Regions from separate parts of the Lysinibacillus sp. FSL K6-4013 genome, predicted to be linked through region 3. Evidence: a T-box and tRNA genes for the amino acid it is inferred to sense, from the RefSeq annotation. Region 3 holds a T-box; the other regions hold tRNA genes.
The links. The T-box of region 3 lies ahead of tyrS (tyrosine--tRNA ligase). A T-box ahead of a tRNA ligase gene usually reads a tRNA of that ligase, here a tRNA-Tyr.
Positions count from the first base shown of each region.

Region 1: it has a tRNA-Tyr gene. The T-box ahead of tyrS (tyrosine--tRNA ligase) is inferred to sense a tRNA for this amino acid. The anticodon was not compared.
Region 2: it has a tRNA-Tyr gene. The T-box ahead of tyrS (tyrosine--tRNA ligase) is inferred to sense a tRNA for this amino acid. The anticodon was not compared.

Region 1 covers NZ_CP152031.1:272,586-276,309, reverse strand. The annotation lists tRNA gene MHB39_RS01425 (tRNA-Glu) at 297-368, opposite strand; tRNA gene MHB39_RS01420 (tRNA-Asn) at 370-446, opposite strand; tRNA gene MHB39_RS01415 (tRNA-Ile) at 454-527, opposite strand; tRNA gene MHB39_RS01410 (tRNA-Gly) at 532-605, opposite strand; tRNA gene MHB39_RS01405 (tRNA-Phe) at 611-686, opposite strand; tRNA gene MHB39_RS01400 (tRNA-Ser) at 692-784, opposite strand; tRNA gene MHB39_RS01395 (tRNA-Ala) at 798-873, opposite strand; tRNA gene MHB39_RS01390 (tRNA-Pro) at 889-965, opposite strand; tRNA gene MHB39_RS01385 (tRNA-Arg) at 981-1,057, opposite strand; tRNA gene MHB39_RS01380 (tRNA-Lys) at 1,076-1,148, opposite strand; tRNA gene MHB39_RS01375 (tRNA-Gln) at 1,165-1,239, opposite strand; tRNA gene MHB39_RS01370 (tRNA-His) at 1,249-1,324, opposite strand; tRNA gene MHB39_RS01365 (tRNA-Trp) at 1,373-1,446, opposite strand; tRNA gene MHB39_RS01360 (tRNA-Tyr) at 1,451-1,534, opposite strand; tRNA gene MHB39_RS01355 (tRNA-Thr) at 1,542-1,617, opposite strand; tRNA gene MHB39_RS01350 (tRNA-Asp) at 1,626-1,701, opposite strand; tRNA gene MHB39_RS01345 (tRNA-Val) at 1,706-1,781, opposite strand; rRNA gene rrf (5S ribosomal RNA) at 1,793-1,908, opposite strand; rRNA gene MHB39_RS01335 (23S ribosomal RNA) at 1,975-3,724, opposite strand, start outside.
Region 2 covers NZ_CP152031.1:3,896,500-3,900,223, reverse strand. The annotation lists rRNA gene MHB39_RS19400 (23S ribosomal RNA) at 1-697, shown strand, start outside; rRNA gene rrf (5S ribosomal RNA) at 809-924, shown strand; tRNA gene MHB39_RS19390 (tRNA-Asn) at 941-1,017, shown strand; tRNA gene MHB39_RS19385 (tRNA-Ser) at 1,023-1,114, shown strand; tRNA gene MHB39_RS19380 (tRNA-Glu) at 1,139-1,213, shown strand; tRNA gene MHB39_RS19375 (tRNA-Val) at 1,229-1,304, shown strand; tRNA gene MHB39_RS19370 (tRNA-Met) at 1,331-1,405, shown strand; tRNA gene MHB39_RS19365 (tRNA-Asp) at 1,409-1,484, shown strand; tRNA gene MHB39_RS19360 (tRNA-Phe) at 1,500-1,572, shown strand; tRNA gene MHB39_RS19355 (tRNA-Thr) at 1,585-1,660, shown strand; tRNA gene MHB39_RS19350 (tRNA-Tyr) at 1,670-1,753, shown strand; tRNA gene MHB39_RS19345 (tRNA-Trp) at 1,767-1,840, shown strand; tRNA gene MHB39_RS19340 (tRNA-His) at 1,853-1,928, shown strand; tRNA gene MHB39_RS19335 (tRNA-His) at 1,964-2,039, shown strand; tRNA gene MHB39_RS19330 (tRNA-Gln) at 2,044-2,118, shown strand; tRNA gene MHB39_RS19325 (tRNA-Gly) at 2,124-2,198, shown strand; tRNA gene MHB39_RS19320 (tRNA-Cys) at 2,207-2,280, shown strand; tRNA gene MHB39_RS19315 (tRNA-Leu) at 2,328-2,408, shown strand; one part of gene MHB39_RS19310 (IS3 family transposase) at 2,805-3,709, opposite strand; one part of gene MHB39_RS19310 (IS3 family transposase) at 3,709-3,724, opposite strand, start outside.
Region 3 covers NZ_CP152031.1:3,014,505-3,018,228, forward strand. The annotation lists gene MHB39_RS14930 (MBL fold metallo-hydrolase) at 1-312, opposite strand, end outside; gene MHB39_RS14935 (DUF2759 domain-containing protein) at 482-661, shown strand; gene tyrS (tyrosine--tRNA ligase) at 717-1,931, opposite strand; T-box leader at 2,076-2,316, opposite strand; gene MHB39_RS14945 (IS1182 family transposase) at 2,553-3,724, opposite strand, start outside.

The DNA.
Region 1 (3,724 bases), 2.0 Mb from region 3:
TCGCTATGCTACTTTGAAAAAAGGAAAGACACTTTGCAGAATGGTTGATTGGAGAGGAGCCAGCGTCACGCCGAGGGGGATTTAGCGTCACAGATGTACCCTGGAGCGAACGTAAGTGAGTGAAGCGGCTCATCGGACGCCGCCTGGAAAGGAAGCTGGCAGAACGGAAATCTACCTCTACCTTGCTAAAAGGTCTTTTTCTGCTAGTGATCTTTTTTCAACAACATGAAAAAGGAGAATAGAATTAAAGGAGAATAGAAAAAAGCATGTAACACACATCTGTGCTACATGCTTGATGACCCGTACGGGATTCGAACCCGTGTTACCGCCGTGAAAGGGCGGTGTCTTAACCACTTGACCAACGGGCCGTGGCTCCGAAGGCAGGACTCGAACCTGCGACAACCTGATTAACAGTCAGGTGCTACTACCAACTGAGCTACTTCGGAATAATGATGGGCCTAAATGGACTCGAACCATCGACCTCACGCTTATCAGGCGTGCGCTCTAACCAGCTGAGCTATAGGCCCATTTTGGAGCGGGTGATGAGAATCGAACTCACGACATCAGCTTGGAAGGCTGAGGTTTTACCATTAAACTACACCCGCAATAATGGTGGGTCAGGACGGAATCGAACCGCCGACACTTAGAGCTTCAATCTAATGCTCTACCAACTGAGCTACTGACCCGAAAATGGAGGAGGTAGAGGGATTCGAACCCCCGCGCGGTGTTACCCGCCTGTCGGTTTTCAAGACCGATCCCTTCAGCCAGACTTGGGTATACCTCCAAAAATATTAAAATGGTGGAGCCTAGCGGGATCGAACCGCTGACCTCCTGCGTGCAAGGCAGGCGCTCTCCCAGCTGAGCTAAGGCCCCATTAATCATGAAAGATGGTCGGAATGACAGGATTCGAACCTACGACCCCTTGGTCCCAAACCAAGTGCTCTACCAAGCTGAGCTACATTCCGTAAACATGAATTTATTGGCGCGCCCGACAGGAGTCGAACCCATAACCTTCTGATCCGTAGTCAGACGCTCTATCCAATTGAGCTACGGGCGCATATTAATTAAAAAATGATGAGCCATGAAGGACTCGAACCTTCGACCCTCTGATTAAAAGTCAGATGCTCTACCAACTGAGCTAATGGCTCATAAAAAAAGAAAAAATGGCTGGGGTACTAGGATTCGAACCTAGGCATGACGGAATCAAAATCCGTTGCCTTACCGCTTGGCTATACCCCAATGTTAAAATGGGGCGACTGATGGGAATCGAACCCACGAATGTCGGAACCACAATCCGATGCGTTAACCACTTCGCCACAATCGCCACTATATAAATTTATAATAGCTGTATATGAACGAGTACCTCAATACCTGGCAGGGGCAGTAGGAATCGAACCCACACCAAAGGTTTTGGAGACCTCTATTCTACCGTTGAACTATGCCCCTAAAATGGTGGAGGGGGACGGATTCGAACCGCCGAACCCTAAGGAGCGGATTTACAGTCCGCCGCGTTTAGCCACTTCGCTACCCCTCCAAGGGAATGGTGCCGGCGATAGGAGTCGAACCCACGACCTACTGATTACAAGTCAGTTGCTCTACCAACTGAGCTACACCGGCAATAATAATGGCGGTCCCGACCGGGATCGAACCGGCGATCTCCTGCGTGACAGGCAGGCATGTTAACCGCTACACCACGGGACCAAAATGGTGGAGGATGACGGGCTCGAACCGCCGACCCCCTGCTTGTAAGGCAGGTGCTCTCCCAGCTGAGCTAATCCTCCACAAAAAATAAGCGAAGCGACGTCCTACTCTCACAGGGGGAAGCCCCCAACTACCATCGGCGCTAAAGAGCTTAACTTCCGTGTTCGGTATGGGAACGGGTGTGACCTCTTTGCCATCATCACTTCACTTATTCAGCTGAAAGACTTATTCTTTCAAAACTAGATAAACGATACATTGAATGCTTCAAACATATTGGTTAAGTCCTCGATCGATTAGTATTCGTCAGCTCCATGTGTCACCACACTTCCACCTCGAACCTATCTACCTCATCGTCTTTGAGGGATCTTACTTACTTGCGTAATGGGAAATCTCATCTTGAGGGGGGCTTCATGCTTAGATGCTTTCAGCACTTATCCCGTCCACACATAGCTACCCAGCGATGCCTTTGGCAAGACAACTGGTACACCAGCGGTGTGTCCATCCCGGTCCTCTCGTACTAAGGACAGCTCCTCTCAAATTTCCTACGCCCACGACGGATAGGGACCGAACTGTCTCACGACGTTCTGAACCCAGCTCGCGTACCGCTTTAATGGGCGAACAGCCCAACCCTTGGGACCGACTACAGCCCCAGGATGCGATGAGCCGACATCGAGGTGCCAAACCTCCCCGTCGATGTGGACTCTTGGGGGAGATAAGCCTGTTATCCCCGGGGTAGCTTTTATCCGTTGAGCGATGGCCCTTCCATGCGGAACCACCGGATCACTAAGCCCGTCTTTCGACCCTGCTCGACTTGTAGGTCTCGCAGTCAAGCTCCCTTGTGCCTTTACACTCTACGAATGATTTCCAACCATTCTGAGGGAACCTTTGGGCGCCTCCGTTACCTTTTAGGAGGCGACCGCCCCAGTCAAACTGTCCGCCTGACACTGTCTCCTGCCCCGCTAAGGGGCATGGGTTAGAATTTCAATACAACCAGGGTAGTATCCCACCGACGCCTCCTTCGAAGCTGGCGCTCCGAGATCTCTGGCTCCTACCTATCCTGTACAAGTTGTACCAAAATTCAATATCAGGCTACAGTAAAGCTCCACGGGGTCTTTCCGTCCTGTCGCGGGTAACCTGCATCTTCACAGGTACTATAATTTCACCGAGTCTCTCGTTGAGACAGTGCCCAGATCGTTACGCCTTTCGTGCGGGTCGGAACTTACCCGACAAGGAATTTCGCTACCTTAGGACCGTTATAGTTACGGCCGCCGTTTACTGGGGCTTCAATTCGCAGCTTCGCTTGCGCTAACCACTCCTCTTAACCTTCCAGCACCGGGCAGGCGTCAGCCCCTATACGTCACCTTACGGTTTTGCAGAGACCTGTGTTTTTGCTAAACAGTCGCCTGGGCCTATTCACTGCGGCTCTCATGCGCTTGCACGCTCAAGAGCACCCCTTCTCCCGAAGTTACGGGGTCATTTTGCCGAGTTCCTTAACGAGAGTTCTCTCGCACACCTTAGGATTCTCTCCTCGACTACCTGTGTCGGTTTGCGGTACGGGCACCTCTCACCTCGATAGAGGCTTTTCTTGGCAGTGTGAAATCAGGAACTTCGTCCATACGGACTCGCCATCACAGCTCAACGTTACAGTGTGCGGATTTGCCTACACACACGCCTTACTGCTTGGACGCGCACAACCAACGGCGCGCTTACCCTATCCTACTGCGTCCCCCCATTTCTCAAACGGTGAGGAGGTGGTACAGGAATATCAACCTGTTGTCCATCGCCTACGCCTATCGGCCTCGGCTTAGGTCCCGACTAACCCTGAGCGGACGAGCCTTCCTCAGGAAACCTTAGTCATACGGTGGACGGGATTCTCACCCGTCTTTCGCTACTCATACCGGCATTCTCACTTCTAAGCGCTCCACCAGTCCTTCCGGTCTGACTTCAACGCACTTAGAACGCTCTCCTACCACTGACATCGTAGATGTCAATCCACAGCTTCGGTGAATCGTTTAGCCCCGAT
Region 2 (3,724 bases), 880 kb from region 3:
ATGCCCCTTAGCGGGGCAGGAGACAGTGTCAGGCGGACAGTTTGACTGGGGCGGTCGCCTCCTAAAAGGTAACGGAGGCGCCCAAAGGTTCCCTCAGAATGGTTGGAAATCATTCGTAGAGTGTAAAGGCACAAGGGAGCTTGACTGCGAGACCTACAAGTCGAGCAGGGTCGAAAGACGGGCTTAGTGATCCGGTGGTTCCGCATGGAAGGGCCATCGCTCAACGGATAAAAGCTACCCCGGGGATAACAGGCTTATCTCCCCCAAGAGTCCACATCGACGGGGAGGTTTGGCACCTCGATGTCGGCTCATCGCATCCTGGGGCTGTAGTCGGTCCCAAGGGTTGGGCTGTTCGCCCATTAAAGCGGTACGCGAGCTGGGTTCAGAACGTCGTGAGACAGTTCGGTCCCTATCCGTCGTGGGCGTAGGAAATTTGAGAGGAGCTGTCCTTAGTACGAGAGGACCGGGATGGACACACCGCTGGTGTACCAGTTGTCTTGCCAAAGGCATCGCTGGGTAGCTATGTGTGGACGGGATAAGTGCTGAAAGCATCTAAGCATGAAGCCCCCCTCAAGATGAGATTTCCCATTACGCAAGTAAGTAAGATCCCTCAAAGACGATGAGGTAGATAGGTTCGAGGTGGAAGTGTGGTGACACATGGAGCTGACGAATACTAATCGATCGAGGACTTAACCAATATGTTTGAAACATTCAATGTATCGTTTATCCAGTTTTGAAAGAATAAAATATTAGAATATACTTGTAATTTTTATAAGTTATGTTATAATAAGTATTGTCTTTCAAATAGTCTAGTGATGATGGCAAAGAGGTCACACCCGTTCCCATACCGAACACGGAAGTTAAGCTCTTTAGCGCCGATGGTAGTTGGGGGCTTCCCCCTGTGAGAGTAGGACGTCGCTAGGCTATATACTAAAATTATTCCGAAGTAGCTCAGTTGGTAGTAGCACCTGACTGTTAATCAGGTTGTCGCAGGTTCGAGTCCTGCCTTCGGAGCCATTCTTGGAGAGTTGTCCGAGTGGCCGAAGGAGCACGATTGGAAATCGTGTAGGCGGTTAACACTGTCTCAAGGGTTCAAATCCCTTACTCTCCGCCAGCACTTTGATGTGTTCCAAACGATGGCCCCTTGGTCAAGTGGTTAAGACACCGCCCTTTCACGGCGGTAACACGGGTTCGAATCCCGTAGGGGTCACCATTTAAATACCCAGATGGAGGATTAGCTCAGCTGGGAGAGCATCTGCCTTACAAGCAGAGGGTCGGCGGTTCGAGCCCGTCATCCTCCACCATTATTTTTACAACATTATAGTATTATCGCGGGGTGGAGCAGTGGTAGCTCGTCGGGCTCATAACCCGAAGGTCGTTGGTTCAAATCCAGCCCCCGCAACCAAATGGTCCCGTGGTGTAGCGGTTAACATGCCTGCCTGTCACGCAGGAGATCGCCGGTTCGATCCCGGTCGGGACCGCCATTTATTTTAAAATATGGGTCAGTAGCTCAGTTGGTAGAGCATTAGATTGAAGCTCTAAGTGTCGGCGGTTCGATTCCGTCCTGACCCATCTTGTTTTTTTGCCGGTTTAGCTCAGCAGGTAGAGCAACTGACTTGTAATCAGTAGGTCGTGGGTTCGATTCCTATAGCCGGCACCAGATTTTCCCGGAGGGGTAGCGAAGTGGCTAAACGCGGCGGACTGTAAATCCGCTCCTTAGGGTTCGGCGGTTCGAATCCGTCCCCCTCCACCAGTTTTATTATTTTAGGGGCATAGTTCAACGGTAGAATAGAGGTCTCCAAAACCTTTGGTGTGGGTTCGATTCCTACTGCCCCTGCCAATTAATTTTATGGCGATTGTGGCGAAGTGGTTAACGCACCGGATTGTGGTTCCGGCATTCGTGGGTTCGATTCCCATCAGTCGCCCCATCTAATATAAAATTAATAAACATCATAATACAATGGCGATTGTGGCGAAGTGGTTAACGCACCGGATTGTGGTTCCGGCATTCGTGGGTTCGATTCCCATCAGTCGCCCCATTGTTGGGGTATAGCCAAGCGGTAAGGCAACGGATTTTGATTCCGTCATGCCTAGGTTCGAATCCTAGTACCCCAGCCATTTTTGCGGAAGTAGTTCAGTGGTAGAACACCACCTTGCCAAGGTGGGGGTCGCGAGTTCGAACCTCGTCTTCCGCTCCATGTATGACGGCGGCATAGCCAAGTGGTAAGGCACGGGTCTGCAACACCCTTATCACCGGTTCAAATCCGGTTGCCGCCTCCATATTTTAACTGTTAATCGGTTTATCCGATTTTTTTTATCTCCATTATGCCGGTGTGGCGGAATTGGCAGACGCGCACGACTCAAAATCGTGTTCCTTTGGAGTGTCGGTTCGACCCCGACCACCGGTATCAATTACAACGAAGAATCCTTGATTTATTAGGGATTCTTTTTTTATTGTAAAAAATTATAGAATGTATATAAACATAGATAAAAAAGAGGTAGACTGAATGGGTCTTATTGTTGCCTATACAACAGCTATATTATATGTAATCACGATGATCGTGGTAACGTTAACTAATAGATAAATGTGTGCTTGTCTTCTATTATAGATACTATATTCATACAACAATTGATATTCACAGTTCGTATAAAATAGTAAGACCGTGATTAGAAATCAAAAAATAGCAATTCATTCAAGGCGAGGTTCTATAACAAAATAAGATTTTAGCAAGTAAAGATAAATAAAATTCACAAAAGAAGCCACTCTATGGGTGATCTGACCCGAAAAAGTTAGACATATTTAGTTAAGCAACTTCTAAGACCTGAATTCGGTATTCCACCGGACTTAGGTCTTTTAATTTTGCCTTTATTCGTTTGTGATTGTAATAGTAAATATAGTCATGGAGTTCCTGTTCAAAATGTGCCATGGATTCAAATTCTTGTAGATACAGGAGTTCAGATTTTAATAAGCCAAAGAAATTTTCAATAACTGCGTTATCCAAACAATTGCCCTTACGGGACATACTCTGCGTAATCCCGTGTTGTTTTAATGTTTGTTGATACTTTTTCATTTGATAATGCCAACCTTGATCTGAATGAAGAATGACTTGATCACCTGATTCGAGGCGCTCCAATGCTTGTTCTAACATATTATGGACTAGTTTATACACTGGACGCTTCATTACCGTGTATGCAATGATTTCGCCATTACATAGATCAAGGACGGGTGATAAATAGCGTTTCTCACCAAATAGATGGAACTCTGTCACGTCTGTTACCCATTTCTCGTTCATTTTTTCCGCTGTAAAATCGCGTTGTAATATGTTTGGGGCAATTTTTCCGACGTTACCTTTATACGAACGATATTTCTTCATGCGGACTTCACACTTTATGCCAATGGCATTCATCAAGCAGTTAATCGTTTTTGGATCGTGATGAATACCAAATTTTTTTAATTCTTTGGTGATCCGACGATAACCATAACGTCCCTTATGTTCATGATAAATGGACTGAATTGCGACTTTCACATCAGCGTATTTATCATGACGATTCAAACGCTTTTCCCAGTAATAATACGTACTACGTGGAATATCAGCGACTTTGATTAATTCCACTACTTCATAGATTTCCTTCAGTTCATAAATTACTTGCGCTTTGATTTGATTGGTAATTTTTCTTGCATTTGAACTAAAGTATTCAACTTTTTTAAGTACGCATTCTCCAT
Region 3 (3,724 bases):
CCTATAATCTGGTAATGCAGCATATTTACTAGAGCCATTCTTCGTTGGATCCGCTAGCCAACTAACTTCCTTTTCATGAATCCATACAGGCACATCAAATACCTCACGCACTGCATCCACTGCCCCTATATGATCAAAATGGGCATGTGTTAAAAAGATAGCAAGAGGTTTTAAGCCGTTGCTACGGATTGTTTTAATGAGACGCTCCGCTTCCTCGCCTGGATCAAATACGATACATTCTTTTTCTTTATTCGATACGATATAGCAATTCGTTTGGACGGGACCAAGAGAATAACTTCGTACGTTCATCATAGTTATCACCTCAACTTCCTATTATACAGACTTTGCCACAATTTGACGATAAATGTTCATAGTTTGCAGTATTTTAGTCCTCGACAAAAACAAGTAGAACGTTTACAATTAAGGAGGAATATTGTTTGCGACATTCATTTTCTGATGTCGAAAGGAGTGTCTATTTTTAATGAACTTATTAATGGTTATTTTTGGTCTAGTAGCGATTTTAGCTGTAGTTGGTACATTCCAAGCAATTAAAGAAAAGAACCTATTAAGCGTTGTTTTCAACTTATTAAGTGCTGCTGTATTCGGATGGTTCGTCATCATGACGATTGTTCACAGCGGTTACCCACCAAAATTACACTAAAATTCAGACAAAAAAAGAGCAGTCTCCTCGGAGATTGCTCTTTTTTTGTTTGTTATTACTTATTGAGTTGAAGAAATCGTTTCTTGCCCAATTGTAGGACATCATTATTCATTAATACTTGCGATAAATCATCCATCGCTATCTTTTCTCCATTCAAGGAGACTCCATTTTGCTTGATTAACCGCAAAAACTCACTCTTACTATGAATAAAACCTATTTCCACTAGTTGTGGAATGATATCCATTATTCTTTCCTTATCAATTTCTAAGAGCAGTATGGGAATGTTTTTGGGTATTTCCTTTCTTTGAAATGCTGCTTCAAAATAAGCTCTTGCTTCCTCCATTGCTGTAGGTCCATGATATAAAGCCGTTATAATTTCTGCTAATAGAAATTTCAAATCGCGGGGATTCTCTCCCCTTTGTAGTCTCTCTTTAATAGCCTGCACTTTTAGTGGATGCTCATCTGTTGCTAATTCGAAATATTTGATAATTAAAGTATCTGGTATTTCCATCACTTTTTTAAACATAATCTCAGGTGCTTCATTGATACCAATATAATTACCTAAGCTCTTACTCATTTTTTCAATGCCATCTAATCCCTCTAGTAGGGGCATAAAAATAGCAATTTGTTTTTCTAATCCTCGATGCTTTTGTAAGGTGCGCCCCATTAGAATATTGAACGTCTGATCCGTTCCACCTAACTCTATATCTGCCTCAAGCTCTACCGAATCATACGCTTGCATAAGTGGGTAGAAAAACTCATGTATGCCAATTGGTATGTGCTGTTGGTAACGTTTCTGAAAATCCTCGCGCTCTAAAAGTCGAGCAACAGATGTTGTGGCTGCTAGCTTGATGACTTCTTCAAAGGACAGTTTTGCTAACCATTCACTATTAAAACGAACCGTTGTCTTGTTTATATCTAACACTTTAAAAATTTGCTCACAATATGTTTGGGCGTTTTTCTTTACTGTATCGTCGTTTAAGGCTGTTCGCCCCTTTGCTTTACCTGTAGGATCGCCAATTCGTCCTGTAAAATCACCGATCACAATAACTGCTTGATGGCCTAAATCTTGCATTTGCTTGATTTTTCGTAGAACAACAGCATGACCTAAATGAATATCTGGTGCGGACGGATCGAGCCCTAGCTTAATCGTTAAAGGCAGCTGTTCCTTATACGATCGCTCTAATTTTCCAAGTAAATCCTGCTCATCTACGATCTTGCTAGCGCCTTTCTTGATAATCGCTATTTGCTCCTTTGGTGTTAAAAACATACGAAACATCTCCTTGTAATATTAAATATTAATATTGCAAGCTCTATAAGAGTTCATGAGGTACTGACTGTTGACAAGGCTTTACTAACTTTTATCTAAATCCACTGCTTAAAAGGCATAAAAAAAAACGCCTTTAGGAAATTCCTAAAGGACGTAGATAAACGTGTTACCACCTTTTTTCGAGAGCTATTCACATAGCCCTCCTCAACAAGTACAGCCGTAGCGATACTTCTGCAATGATTACGGATGCAACCCCGTCGTAGCCTACTTAAGTTTCGGTACGCAGCTCCAAGATGTATTCACTTTAATATCCCTTGCGCCTCTCAACAACCGGCTACTCTCTGTCAGTTCCATTAAAGTTACTCGTTCTTTTCGATGCCTTTCACTCTTATACTCCGAAATGCGAAAAACAAATCTTCGTTATGCAGATATTTACACTTATTATAATCATCTCTTTTTCTTTGTCAATAGAGAAAGGTCAATAAAGCGTTTTCACTTGCCTAGCGTAGTAACATTGTGAAGGGTGTTTTCTTAAGCATAAGATTCACAAATAAATTTTATAAATGGTTGCGTGTGACTAATTCCTTTTTATCTGCAATATAAAAAGAGGCTGGGACAGAACTAGCTTCGAATAAGGAGAAAGGAGAATTTGAGTTCGCTCAAATTCTCCTTTCTCCATTTTTTACTATTTAATTTTATATGTTCTTGTTTGTTGGCCGTGTATTTTCGTAAATTCACGGCCAGTAATGCGAGCCCCATTTCGTTTTCTACCTTCGATTTTCCTCGTACAGAAAATCGAGTGAAACGCAAATTAGCCTTCAAGAATCCAAAAACTGGCTCCACGTCAATTTTGCGTTGACGATAAATGGTACGCGTTTTTTCTTCTGAAAGCTTTGTTCTTATATATTCTTTTTGTTGTTCCCATTTTTCATTCACCATCATTTTTCGATTGGTGCCTTCTTTTGCTTTTGTACATGATGAACGGAATGGACATCCTGAACAGTCCTCGCATTCGTAGATGTTGAACGTATGTTGGAAGCCTGTCCGATCATTCCGTACAGTTTGATTTTTCCATTCGAGACGTTTCTGATTCGGGCATGTATAGGTGTCTGTTTCTTTATCATATGGCCAGTTATCGGTGTTAAATTGGTTTTGTTTGTACTTTTTCTTTTGCTCCTTCTCATACATGGTATAGGGAATCAGTGCTTCTCGTTTTCTGTTCGAAAGGATCTCCTCATAGTTTTGTTCACTACCATAACCTGCATCTGCGACAATGTATTGCGGTAACTCGAAATAATGCTGCTCGATTTCATTTAGAAATGGAATGAACGTACGTGTATCCGTTGGGTTCGGAAAAATGCTGTAGGCAAGCGCATACTGACCTTCTGTTGCGATTTGTACGTTATAGCCTGGTTTTAGTTGTCCATTCTGCATGTAATCGTCTTTCATTCGCATAAACGTCGCATCTTTGTCCGTTTTTGAATAGCTGTTGCGTGTGTCAAAAATCTCAAAATCTTTTTCGTACCTCTGCTTACGAATCAGCCAGTCATGTACTTGTTTTAACAGTTGCTTTGGCGTTTTTCGTTCACTACGCAGCTGTTTCCGCATCCCGACATCATCCGTACTATCGATTTTTTGTGTATAGTCCTCGACCACTTCCTCTAACTTTTCAGCGATTTGCGTGAGTTCTTCCATAGAAAGCTGCTCCTCATCTTCACGTTGCAATGCTGGTATAATTTGTTTTTCAAGTAGCTCATTATACAATTGATTCGATTTTTCAACGAGATTGTGAT